Regions from separate parts of the Leifsonia sp. KNZ13-11D genome, predicted to be linked through region 1. Evidence: predicted binding sites of a transcription regulator. Region 1 holds the regulator's gene; the other holds the start of a gene.
The links. The regulator HrcA, encoded in region 1, represses chaperone genes, less so after heat shock. The targets are predictions, from matches to a motif close to TTNGCACTCGNNNNNNNCGAGTGCNAA.

Region 1 (6,167 bases):
GGCATGGAGTACCTGGGCGAGGATCGCGTGGAGATCCGCTACACGATGCCGCTCGGCGAGATCGTCTTCGACTTCTTCGACCAGCTCAAGTCGAAGACCGCCGGCTACGCGTCCCTCGACTACGAACCGTTCGGCGAGCAGGAGTCCGACCTGGTGAAGGTCGACATCCTGCTGCAGGGCGAGACGGTGGATGCGTTCAGCGCGATCGTCCACCGCGACAAGGCCTACGCGTACGGCACCATGATGGCGTCGCGGCTGCGCGAACTGATCCCGCGTCAGCAGTTCGAGGTCCCCATCCAGGCGGCGATCGGCGCCCGCATCATCGCGCGTGAGAACATCCGGGCGATGCGCAAGGACGTCCTCGCGAAGTGCTACGGCGGTGACATCACCCGCAAGCGCAAGCTCCTCGAGAAGCAGAAGGAGGGCAAGAAGCGCATGAAGATGGTGGGCCGTGTCGAGGTCCCCCAGGAGGCCTTCATCGCTGCGCTCTCCGGCGACACGGAGAAGAAGGACAAGAAGTAAGCGCCGGCGCGCCGCCCGGTACCGCGGGCAACCCCCGTTTCGCGAACCCCTCCGTCATGGCGGAAGATGAATACATGCGCCGCTCGACGTTCACCGACCAACCCGTGACGTACGGGGCGGTCGGCGCCACCCAGGCGGCCGATCTGCTGTACTACCCGCCGAAAGGCTACAAGCCGCTCGAGCGCAGCATCCGGCTGGGCAGCGGCGACGAGCGGTTCGAGACCTCGGCCACCGCGCTGATGGCGTGGGGCGTGCAGAAGGGGAGCGGCATCCACGTGACGGATGTGCGCGAGGGCACCGGCGTGCAGTACGAGGGCGTCGAGTTCGGGCCCGACGGCACGCCGATGCGGATGCGCACGAACCGCCCGGAGGAGGACGTCTTCGCCGAGGACGGCACGCCGTTCGTGCGCAACGGCATGACGGCGGTGCTGAAGATCCCGTTCGGACCGTTCCGCGTGTCCGCGCCGATACGCGTCGTGTACGTCGTCGACGAGCCGCACCGGCGCGGTTTCGCCTACGGGACGCTGCACGGGCACCCGGAGAGCGGCGAGGAGCTGTTCCTGGTGGAGCAGCGCGAGGACGGCACCGTCTGGTTCGTGCTGCGCGCTCTGTCCCGCCCGTCGAACGCCTTCTACCGGCTGGCGTCGCCGGTGCTCTCCCTCGTGCAGCGCCGCTATACCGCGAAGTACCTGCGCGCACTGCACCCCGCGAGTTCCGCCTGATGCCCAGCACCCTGCCTCTCGGCGACCCCGCTCCCGCCGATGGACTGCTGCCCGCATCCACCAGGGTGGACGCCCCGCAGCGGGACTTCGGCGTCTACCTGCACGTGCCGTTCTGCCGGGTGCGCTGCGGCTACTGCGACTTCAACACGTACACCGCCACCGAGCTGCGCGGCGTCTCCCAGTCCGACTATGCCGGCCACGCGGTCCGCGAGGTGGAGTTCGCGGCCCGGGCCCTGAGAGCGAGCGGCGTTCCCGACCGCCAGGCGTCGACGGTGTTCTTCGGCGGCGGAACGCCGACCCTGCTGCCACCCGGCGACCTGACGGCGATGCTCGGCGCCGTGCGCGACGCCTGGGGTCTCGCCGGCGGCGCGGAGGTGACCACCGAGGCGAACCCAGACTCGGTGGATGCCGACGATCTGCGCCGGCTCGCCGACGCGGGCTTCACGCGGGTCTCGTTCGGGATGCAGTCGGCCGTGCCCCACGTGCTGGAGACGCTGGAACGTACCCACGACCCCGCGCGCGTCCCGCTCGTCGTGGGCTGGGCGCGGGAGGCGGGACTCCAGGTCAGCCTCGACCTCATCTACGGAACCCCGGGGGAGTCGCTCGACGACTGGTCCCGCAGCCTCGACGCTGCCCTGGCGTGCGAGCCGGACCACCTGTCCGCCTACGCCCTGATCGTCGAGCCCGGCACGAAGCTGGCGCGGCAGATCCGCTCCGGCCAGGTGGCGGAACCGGACGACGACCTCGAAGCCGACATGTACGAGCTCGCCGACCAGCGACTCGCCGACGCCGGCTACGACTGGTACGAGGTCAGCAACTGGGCGACCGACGAGGCGCACCGGTCCCGCCACAACCTGGCCTACTGGCTGGGGCACGACTGGTGGGGGATCGGGCCGGGGGCGCACAGTCACGTCGGCGGAGTCCGCTGGTGGAACGTCAAGCACCCTGCCGCGTACGCGCAGCGCGTGCTGGCCGGCGAGTCCCCGGCGGCGGGGCGCGAGACGCTGGATGCGGACACGCGGCACGTCGAGCGCGTCCTCCTGCTCAGCCGCATCCGGGAGGGTGTGCGCATCGGAGAGCTCGGCGACGCCGGCCGCCGCGAGGTACCGGCCCTCATCGCCGACGGCCTGGTAGACGGACGAGCCGCCCTCCGTGGATCGATCGTGCTGACCCTGCGGGGGCGGCTCCTGGCCGACGCGGTGGTCCGCCGGCTGCTGGCCGACGACGCCGCGGAACGGACCGCTAGCTGACGAAGCGGATGGCGACCGGGTAGGTGTAGAACTCACCCTGGTTCGCCTTCACCGCGGCGATAATGCTGAACACGATGTTCAGCACCCACGCGGCGAGGACGATGAAGATTCCGATCACGACGATCGACAGGATGAAGCCCACCACATAGGCGATGAAGATCGTGATCTGGAAGTTGAGCGCGGTGGCGGAGTGCGCGCGCACGAACGGCCCGCGGTCTTTGAGGACGAGGTAGCCGATGAGCGCCGGGATCCAGCTGAACAGGATGCCGCCGATCTGGATGAGCGTCGCCCAGAGCTTCTCGTCGGCCGGGCTGAGCTGCGGCGCGCCGCCGCCGTAGGGCTGCTGCGGCGGGGGCGGCGGGGGTGTGGCGGACATGGTGCTGTTCTCCTCTGACTGGCCAGGGGTGGACGTGGTGCGTCCAGCCTAGGGCGCGGCGCCGTAGGCTGAAAAGAGTCTGAACGCGCGACCTGCTACTTGATGAAGCGGAAGTTGACCGGGTAGCGGTAGGTGCCGCCGCTGTTCACCCGCACGAAGCCGAGGATCGAGAACACCAGGTTCAGGATGTACAGCGCCCACGGGATGAGCAGGCCGAAGAGCAGGTAGCCGATGCCGTAGGTGAAGCTGCCGATGATGATCCCGATGATCTGCGACGCCACCCAGGCGATGATCCAGGTGATCTGCCAGTTGAGGGCTTCCTTGGCCTCCTGGTCGGTGAGCCGGCCGCGATCCTTGAAGACCAGCCAGATGATGAGCGAGGGAAGGAACCAGAGGATGCCGCCGAGGTGGGCGAACGACGCCCACTGCTTGTCCTGGGCGGGGTCGAGAGGTGCGGCTCCGGCGGCGGCGTACGGCTGCTGTCCCGCGCCGGCCGGCTGCGCGTAAGGCTGCTGGGGCGGCACGTTGCCGTACGGCTGCTGCGGCGGCACGCCTCCGGGCTGCTGCGGGGGGACGCCGCCTGCCGGGTCGGTGGGCTGGTTCGGGTCTGTCATCTGCGGAACCCTTTCATGATCGGTTGCGAGCGGGTCGAACCGGTGCCCATACGGTACTGCCGACGCGTCTCAGCCAGCAATCATCCGGCGGGCGTTTCCGCGCGGTAGGATTGGCACTCAGGATCCGCGAGTGCTAATAGATCGACGGGAGGCGGACATGGTCTCGGAACGCAGCCTCGAAGTGTTGCGCGTCATCGTCCAGGACTACGTGGCGTCGCGCGAGCCCGTCGGCTCCAAGAGCATCGTGGAGCGGCACTCCTTCGGCGTCTCGGCGGCGACCATCCGCAACGACATGGCGCTGCTCGAGGAGGAGGAGCTGATCGCGGCCCCGCACACCTCCTCCGGGCGCGTGCCGACCGACAAGGGGTACCGCCTCTTCGTCGACCACCTCGCCGAGATGCGACCGCTGACGCCGGCGCAGCGGACGGCGATCGAGACCTTCCTCGGCCAGTCCGTCGACCTCGACGACGTGCTCTCGCGCACGGTGCGCCTCCTGTCCCAGCTCACCAGCCAGGTGGCGCTGGTGCAGTACCCGTCGGTCGCCCGCTCCCGCATCCGGCACATCGAGCTCGTCGCGCTGGGCCCGCGGCGGCTCCTCAGCGTGCTGATCACCGACTCCGGAGCGGTCGAGCAGCGTGTCATCGAGCCGGTCGCCAAGCTGAGCGACGAAGACGTGGCCGAGATCCGCGGTGCGATCAACGGCGCCGCGGCGGGCCTCACCCTCGGCGAGGCGACCACGCGGTTGCGGGAGCTGCCCGGCGCTCTCACCGAGCGCACACGCGCCCTCGTCGAGCCGGTCGTCAGCGCCCTGCTCGACCAGATCGCGGTGAACCGCCAGGAGAAGCTCGTCATGGCGGGCGCCGCGAACCTCGTGCGCACCGAGCTCGACTTCCCCGGCACCATCACCCCGGTCCTCGAGGCGATCGAGGAGCAGGTGGTGCTGCTGCGGCTCTTCGACGAGATGGCCTCCGACCAGCACGGGGTCGCGGTCAGCATCGGACGCGAGAACGCCGGATTCGGCCTGACGGAAGCATCCGTCCTCTCCAGCGGTTACAGTGCGGCGGGGTCGGATGTCGCCCGCGTCGGCCTGCTCGGACCGCTCCGCATGGACTACTCGGGCAACATGGCGGCGGTCCGTGCCGTGGCCCGTTACCTCTCCCGGCTGCTCAGCGACCAGTAGGCCGCCCGGCAGCCCTCGATCACCACACGCGACGAAAGAAGAAGGAACAGCCCACGTGGCCGACCACTACGAAGTCCTCGGCGTCGAGCGCGACGCAAGCCCCGACGAGATCAAGAAGGCGTACCGCCGGCTCGCGCGCGAGCTGCACCCGGACGTGAACCCCAGTTCCGAGGCGCAGGAGCGCTTCAAGCTGGTGACGCACGCCTACGACGTGCTCAGCGACCCGCAGCAGCGGCAGCAGTACGACCTCGGCGGCTCCGGGGGATTCGGCGGCGGCGCGGGCACCGCCGACTTCGCCGGTTTCAGCGACATCTTCGAGACGTTCTTCGGCGGTGGCGCCACCGGTGGACGCGGGCCGCGGTCGCGCCGCGAGCGCGGTCAGGACGCCCTTCTGCGGGTGGAGGTCGACCTCGACGAGGTCATCTTCGGCACGCACCGCGACCTGGAGGTCGACACGGCCGTGGTCTGCGAGACCTGCAACGGCTCGTGCTGCCAGCCCGGCACGCAGCCGGTGACCTGCGACATCTGCCACGGGACCGGCAGCATCCAGCGCTCGGTGCGCTCGCTGCTCGGCAACGTCATGACGTCGAGCCCCTGCGGCACCTGCCGCGGCTACGGCACCGTCATCGCGACGCCGTGCGTCACCTGCCAGGGCCAGGGCCGCGTGCGAGCACGCCGCACCGTGCCGGTGGACATCCCGGCCGGCGTCGACACCGGCCTGCGTCTGCAGATGCCGGGCAGCGGCGAGGCCGGTCCCGCCGGTGGCCCCAATGGCGACCTCTATCTGGAGATCAAGGTCAAGCACCACGAGGTGTTCAGCCGCGACGGCGACGACCTGCTCTGCACCCTCGAGCTCTCGATGACGGATGCGATCCTCGGCACGACCGCGAACGTGAAGGCCCTCGACGGCGACATCCGCCTCGAACTCAAGCCCGGCACGCAGTCCGCCGACATCGTCACGGTCAAGGACCGGGGCATCACCCACCTGCGCGGCAGCGGCCGAGGCGACCTGCGGGTGGGCATCCAGGTGGTCACGCCCACCAAGCTCGACCACAAGGAGAAGGAGCTGATCAAGAAGTTCGCGGCGTCCCACAGGGCGCAGGAGCCCTCGCTCGCGCACTTCCAGCAGGGGCTGTTCGCGAAGCTCCGCGACCGGTTCCTCAACCTGTAGCGCCTCATGGCGTCCCTGTACGTGCGCGAGGACCTCGACGACGTCGAGGTCGGAGCGCGCCTGTCGCTGACGGGCGCCGAGGCGAAGCACGCCGCGACCGTCAACCGTACCCGGCCCGGCGAGTCCGTGCTGATCGGCAACGGCCGGGGACTGGTCGCGTCCGGCGAGGTGCTGGTCGCGACGAACACCGAGCTGACGATCGACGTCGAGGCCGTCTCGCGCGTCGAGCGCCCGGCGCCGGCGATCACGCTGGTGCAGGCCCTGGCGAAAGGCGACCGCGACGAGCTCGCGATCCAGGCGGCGACGGAGCTCGGGGTGGATGCGGTGGTGCC
Region 2 (6,167 bases), 1.3 Mb from region 1:
GCGACGGAGGACGGCGAGGTCACCCCCGGCCTCGCCTCGGTCGCGGTCTCGGTACGCGACCATGCCGGCTGGCCTGCGGCGGGGATCGCCGTCACCTTCCCGCGCGAGAACGTGGCGCCCGAGGGGTGGGATGCGCTCGCCGCGCGAGTGCGCGACGCCGCGGCCGAGCTCTCGCGCCGCATCCGGGGCAGCTGAGGGGCGGGCGGCGATCGCGGGCGGCAGCCCGGAGCGGCGGCCGCGCGCGGCGGTTCAGGACGCCGGGACCGGGAGCGGCTTGGCGTAGCAGACGGAGTACGGATCGCCCACGTAGGGGCCGAAGTTCGGGATGCGCGTGTACCCCGATCGCTCGTACAGGGCGATCGCGGCGTGCTGCAGCGGGCCCGTCTCCAGTCGCAGCTCCGCGACACCTGCGTCGGCCGCCGCCCGCTCGATCGCCGACAGGAGCAGTCGGGCGAGACCGCGCCCGCGCGCATCCTCGTGCACGAACATCCGCTTCAACTCGGCCCGGGGAGCCGAGCCGTCCGCGGGATCGCCGACGACCAGTGCCGCGATGCCGAGCGCGCGACCGTCCACCCGGGCCACGAACACGGTGACCCCGTCGCGCTCCAGTTGGGACACGTCGAGCAGGTAGCAGCTCTCGGCCGGATAGAGCGAGAAGGCGAACTCGTCGCTGAGGCGGAGCAGCTCCTCCACCTCGGGCTGGCGCGGCTGCTCCGCGCGGACGTCGATCGGCATGCGTCGATGCTAGCCGCGCGGTGTGACGGTGGGGTTACGCGGGGCGGTGGATGCGGTGGGCGCGACCCGCCGCATCCACCGCCCGCAACCCTCAGGCCCGGCTGGGCGTGCGGTTCTCGGCGCTGACCATCCAGGCGAACTGCTCGAGGCGCTCGATGATGGCGTGCAGGAGGTCCGCCGAGGTGGGGTCCTCCTCGTCGACGTCGTCGTGCACATCGCGCATGGTGCGGACGACCGCCTCCAACCGCTCGGTGATGAGGTCGACGGTCTCGGTCGTGTCGACTTCGCCGTTCGGGAACTCCGGCAGGCTGGTCTGCTCCGCGACGGTCGCGCTGCGGCCGTCGGGCGTCGCATGCAGCGCACGCAGACGCTCCGCCACGTCGTCGCTGAACTCGCGGGCGGCCTCGACGATCTCGTCGAGCTGCAGGTGGAGGTCGCGGAAGTTGTGTCCGACGACGTTCCAGTGCGCCTGCTTGCCCTGCAGGTGCAGCTCGATGAGATCGACGTGCACGCGCTGGAGGTTCTGGGCGAGCTCGGCCGAGGCGACGAAGCCGTGCTCCGCGTGCTCGCGACGCGTCGGCGCGACGCCGACGGCGGCGGTGCGGCGAACGGCCGGCGCCTTCGGAGTGCTCTTCTTGGTGCTCGTCTTGGTCTGGCTTGCGGCCACGGTGGGGTCCCTTCCGGTCGATGGACTCCACGCACGGTAGGCCGCCCGAGCGACTCACGGAACCGGGTTGACGACCGCCGAAACCCTTGGCACTCTCCAGCACAGAGTGCTAAAATCTGTGGTCGAAAGCGGGAGGCATTCCGCCTCTCACCAGCTCAATTGAAGAAAGGGGTACATCCAATGGCCATGTCGTTCGATCCTTTCTCCCAGTTGGACCGGATCGCGCAGAGCATCTTCGACACCAGCCACCAGCCGCGCATCATGCCGGTGGACCTCTTCCGCGAGGGTGACCGCTACATCCTCAACGCCGACCTGCCCGGCGCAGACCCGGCATCGGTCGACGTGGACGTCGACGGCCACCTGCTGACCATCCGCGCCGTGCGCAGCGCCGCCGACCGCGACGGCGCCCGGTGGCTCGCGCAGGAGCGCCCGTACGGCGCCTACATGCGACAGTTCACGATCGGCGACGACGTCGATCCCGACGGCATCACCGCGTCGTACGACAACGGTGTGCTGAGCGTGATGATCCCGATCGCGGAGCGCGCGAAGCCGCGCAAGATCGCGGTGGAGTCGTCGCGCGAGAGCGGCGCACGGGCGGTGTCGGCCGGCTGACGGGCGGGCCGGCTGACCGGCCGCGCACAGAGTCGGGGGCGCTCCGTCAGGCGGCGGCGCGCCCCCGCGCCACCCACTCGAGACGCCTCAGCGTCTCGGCATTGCGGAGGTGCAGCAGCGCGTCCGCGACAACCCCGGGGATCCGCGTGACGATCCCCGTGTGCGGATACTCGACCATCCGCACGACGCTCCCGCCGTTGCCGCGCGGCTTCACCTCGATGATGACCCGCTCGGAGCCGAACGGACGCGTCTTCGCCTCGAGCACCATCCGGTGGGGCGGGTCCCACTCGTCGATACGCGTCTCGTCGTTCAGCACCAGCGGCCAGACGCCGATCGAATGGTGCAGGCGCGACCCGACAGCCGGGTAGCGGTCGTCGGCGGCGCGCAGCCGCGAGGCGCCGACGACCCAGGTCGGGTACACCCAGGCGTCGGCGAGGACGGAGAACACCTGCTCGGGCGAGCAGGCCATACGGCGGACGTTGACGGACATGATCACGGCTCCCGGGGGGTCGGCGGAAGGATGGCATCGGGGATGAGCGACGGGCCGGACGGCGTGAACGTCTGACCGGGCTCAGGGGCGAGACTCGGCATCCTCGTCATCCCGAACTCGTGGCGCAGCGCGCTGCGGGCGGCGTAGTAGCCGCCGAGACCGTGGACGCCGGGTCCGGGAGCCGCGGAGGCCGACGCGAGGTACAGTCCCCGGCCGGGCATCCGCCACGGATCGGAGCTCAGCACCGGGCGCGCGACGAGCTGGCCGAAGTCCGGCGAACCCGCGGAGATGTCTCCCCCGATGTAGTTCGGGTTGTGCTGCTCCATCTGGACCGCCGTCAGGGTGGAGGTCCCGATGATCAGATCCCGGAAGCCGGGAGCGAAGTGCTCGATCCGCCGGATGATCGCCTCCGTGCGGTCCTCCGTGGAACCGCGCGGGACGTGCGTGTACGCCCAGATCACGTGCTTGCCGGCCGGTGCGCGGGTGGGATCGAACAGGGAGGGCTGGGAGAGCAGCACGTACGGCGGGTCGCTCTGCCGTCCGGCCGCGACCTGGTTCTCGGCACGCGCCACCTCGCGCCGGGAACCGCCGAGGTGGACGGTCGCGGTCTCGGCGAGTTCGGGGTTCGTCCACGGCACGGGGCCGGAGAGGGCGAAGTCGGCCTTGAACACACCGTTGCCGGTGCGGAACCGGTCGATGTGCCGCAGGTAGCCGGCCGGCAGCCGGTCCTCACCCAGCCGGGCGGCGACCTTGACGTGGGTGTCGAAGACGACCACGCGCGCGTCCGGGAGGTCGGCGAGCGACTCCACGGGCGTTCCGGTCACGATTTCGCCGCCGTGCGCCTCCAGGTCGGCGACCATCGCGTCCGCGATCGCCTGGCTCCCGCCGACCGGGATGGGCCAGCCGCGGGCGTGCGCATACGTCGCGAGGGTCAGCCCCGCTGCGGCGCCCGCGACGCTCGGCAGGGGAAGGGTGGTGTGCGCGAAGACGCCGGCGAGCAGCGCGCCCGGCGCTCCCGTGCGGAACGGCAGGTCCCACCAGCGGCCGCCCTGCGCCAGAGCCGTCAGCCCGAAGCGAGCGGCGACGAGTGGATGGGGTGGCACCTGCAGCAGTGCGGAGCCGGTGAACTGCGCCACAGCGTCCGCCTGCCGAACCATTGGGCCGAGGAGGGCGCGCCACGCGGGGCCGTCGACGCCCAGCGCATCCGCCGTCCGCTCCAGGTCGAGGTAGGCCATCGCGACGCGACCGCCGTCGAGCGGGTTGCCGTAGGACGCGGTGGGGACGATGAACGGCACGCGCCGGTCGAGGCCGAACTTCCGGAAGAAGGCGGAGGCGAAGGCGAGGGGATGCACGGCCGAGCAGACGTCGTGCCGGAAGCCGGGGAGCGTCAGCTCCTCGGTCCTCAGCCCCCCGCCGATGGAGGCGTTGCGCTCGTAGACGCGCACCGACAGACCGGCGCGGGCGAGCGTCACGGCCGCCGAGAGGCCGTTCGGGCCGGAGCCGATGACGATCGCATCCAGCCGGTCCGCGGAGGGGGAGGAGCTCATACCTCCCTGTATACCCCGGTGCCGCCGGTCCGCAGAGGGCGATCGGCAGTGCACTCCCAGCATCCATCCGCTATCGTTGACGAGTCGGCTCTTGACACTGCGCGATCTGCGCGGATGGGTTTGTCAGTCAAGTGGGCCGGTTCCGCACCCGATCAGCGGTGCGGATCACACAATCGTGAACGGCCCCGGACACAGTTCGCCCGGGAAACACCCGGTGCGCTTCGGCGCGCCGCCGCGCACTCGACCTGAACCCAGGAAGCACATCCATGCCCGGATACAACAACGACCGACGATCGCAGCCCTCCCGCGGCGGCGCCCCGAAGAGCGGTAGCCGCAGCCCCAAGCACCGCGGCTACCGCGCCGAGGAGCCCGCGGCGGGCAAGAAGGCCCGCTGGAGCGCGGACGACCGCGCCGCCCGCGGCCGCGCCACCTACGGCACCCGCGACGACAACGCCGGCGCCGGCCGCGGCCGCGCCGAGCGTCCCAACTGGGAGCCCCGCGGCAAGGACGCACGCCGCACCGACCGCGAGTGGGATGAGCGCGCTCAGCGCCAGGACCGCCCGCGTCGTGACGGGGACGACCGTCCGCGCCGGTCGTTCGACGACCGGGCCGAGCGTCCGCGTCGTGAGTACGACGACCGTCCGCGTCGTTCGTTCGACGACCGGGCCGAGCGTCCGCGTCGTGGCGGGGATGACCGTCCGCGTCGCTCGTTCGATGATCGTGCCGAGCGTCCGCGTCGTGACGGGGATGACCGTCCGCGTCGCTCCTTCGATGACCGGGCCGACCGTCCGCGCCGGTCGTTCGACGACCGTGCCGACCGGCCGCGTCGTGAGTACGACGACCGTCCGCGTCGCTCCTTCGATGACCGGGCTGACCGGCCGCGTCGCTCCTTCGATGATCGCGCCGACCGCCCGCGTCGTTCGTTCGACGACCGTGCCGAGCGTCCGCGCCGCGAGTACGACGATCGCCCGCGCCGTTCGTTCGACGACCGCGCCGACCGTCCCCGTCGCGAGTCCTCCTTCTACCCGTCGCGCGACGAGAAGCCGGCCTTCGTGCCGACCGACGACGTCGTGCTCGAGCGTCTCGAGGCTGAGGCCATCCAGGCCGAGGACGTCGACGGCGTGACCTTCGCCGACCTGGGACTGGGCGGCAACATCGTCCGAGCGCTCGCTGACCTCGGAGCCGACAAGCCGTTCCCGATCCAGGCGGCGACCCTCCCGGACGTGCTCGCCGGCAAGGATGTGCTCGGCCGCGGCCGTACCGGCTCCGGCAAGACGATCGCCTTCGGCGCCCCGCTCGCCGAGCGGCTCATGCAGCTGTGGGCGGAGTCGGGCAAGGCCGGCGGCAAGCGCCAGCTCGGCCGTGCGCCGCGCGCGCTCATCCTGGCCCCGACCCGCGAGCTCGCGCTGCAGATCGACCGCACCGTGCAGCCGATCGCCCGCAGCGTGGGCCTCTTCACCACGCAGATCTACGGCGGCGTGCCGCAGGGCCGTCAGGTGGGCGCGCTGCAGCGCGGCGTCGACATCGTGATCGGCACCCCGGGCCGTATCGAGGACCTCGTGGAGCAGGGCCGTCTCGACCTCAGCGAGGTGCAGATCACCGTGCTCGACGAGGCCGACCACATGTGCGACCTCGGCTTCCTCGAGCCGGTGCAGCGCATCCTGCGCCACACGGCTGAGGGCGGCCAGAAGCTGCTCTTCTCGGCTACCCTCGACTCGGGCGTCGCCCAGCTGGTGGACGAGTTCCTCGTCGACCCGGCCGTGCACGAGGTCGCCGGTGAGGACCAGGCGTCCTCCACGATCGACCACCGCGTGCTCGTCATCGAGCACCGCGACAAGGGCGCTATCATCGAGCAGCTCGCCGACCGTGACGGCAAGACCCTGGTCTTCGCCCGCACCCGCGCGTTCGCCGAGATGCTCGCGGAGCAGCTCGAGGACGCGGGCATCCCCGCCGTCAGCCTCCACGGCGACCTCAACCAGTCGCGCCGCACACGCAACCTGGAGAAGCTGACCAGCGGACGCGTCAACGTGCTGGTGGCGACGGATGTCGCGGCCCGCGGCATCCACGTCGACGACATCGACCTGGTCATCCAGGCCGACGCCCCCGACGAGTACAA

Region 2: ACR9Y5_RS02935 (Hsp20/alpha crystallin family protein) is a predicted target of HrcA. The motif match lies at 1,489-1,515, and genes of this name have one in related genera.

What each region holds. Positions count from the first base shown of each region.
Region 1 is NZ_JBPGWU010000001.1:1,915,985-1,922,151, forward strand. Features, by position in the region: gene lepA (translation elongation factor 4) at 1-522, shown strand, start outside; gene ACR9Y5_RS09580 (DUF1990 family protein) at 579-1,244, shown strand; gene hemW (radical SAM family heme chaperone HemW) at 1,244-2,494, shown strand; gene ACR9Y5_RS09590 (DUF4870 domain-containing protein) at 2,487-2,870, opposite strand; gene ACR9Y5_RS09595 (DUF4870 domain-containing protein) at 2,966-3,484, opposite strand; gene hrcA (heat-inducible transcriptional repressor HrcA) at 3,642-4,664, shown strand; gene dnaJ (molecular chaperone DnaJ) at 4,720-5,835, shown strand; gene ACR9Y5_RS09610 (16S rRNA (uracil(1498)-N(3))-methyltransferase) at 5,842-6,167, shown strand, end outside.
Region 2 is NZ_JBPGWU010000001.1:576,490-582,656, forward strand. Features, by position in the region: gene ACR9Y5_RS02920 (IclR family transcriptional regulator) at 1-195, shown strand, start outside; gene ACR9Y5_RS02925 (GNAT family N-acetyltransferase) at 250-735, opposite strand; gene ACR9Y5_RS02930 (Dps family protein) at 827-1,402, opposite strand; gene ACR9Y5_RS02935 (Hsp20/alpha crystallin family protein) at 1,583-2,014, shown strand; gene ACR9Y5_RS02940 (SRPBCC family protein) at 2,061-2,504, opposite strand; gene ACR9Y5_RS02945 (phytoene desaturase family protein) at 2,507-4,051, opposite strand; gene ACR9Y5_RS02950 (DEAD/DEAH box helicase) at 4,318-6,167, shown strand, end outside.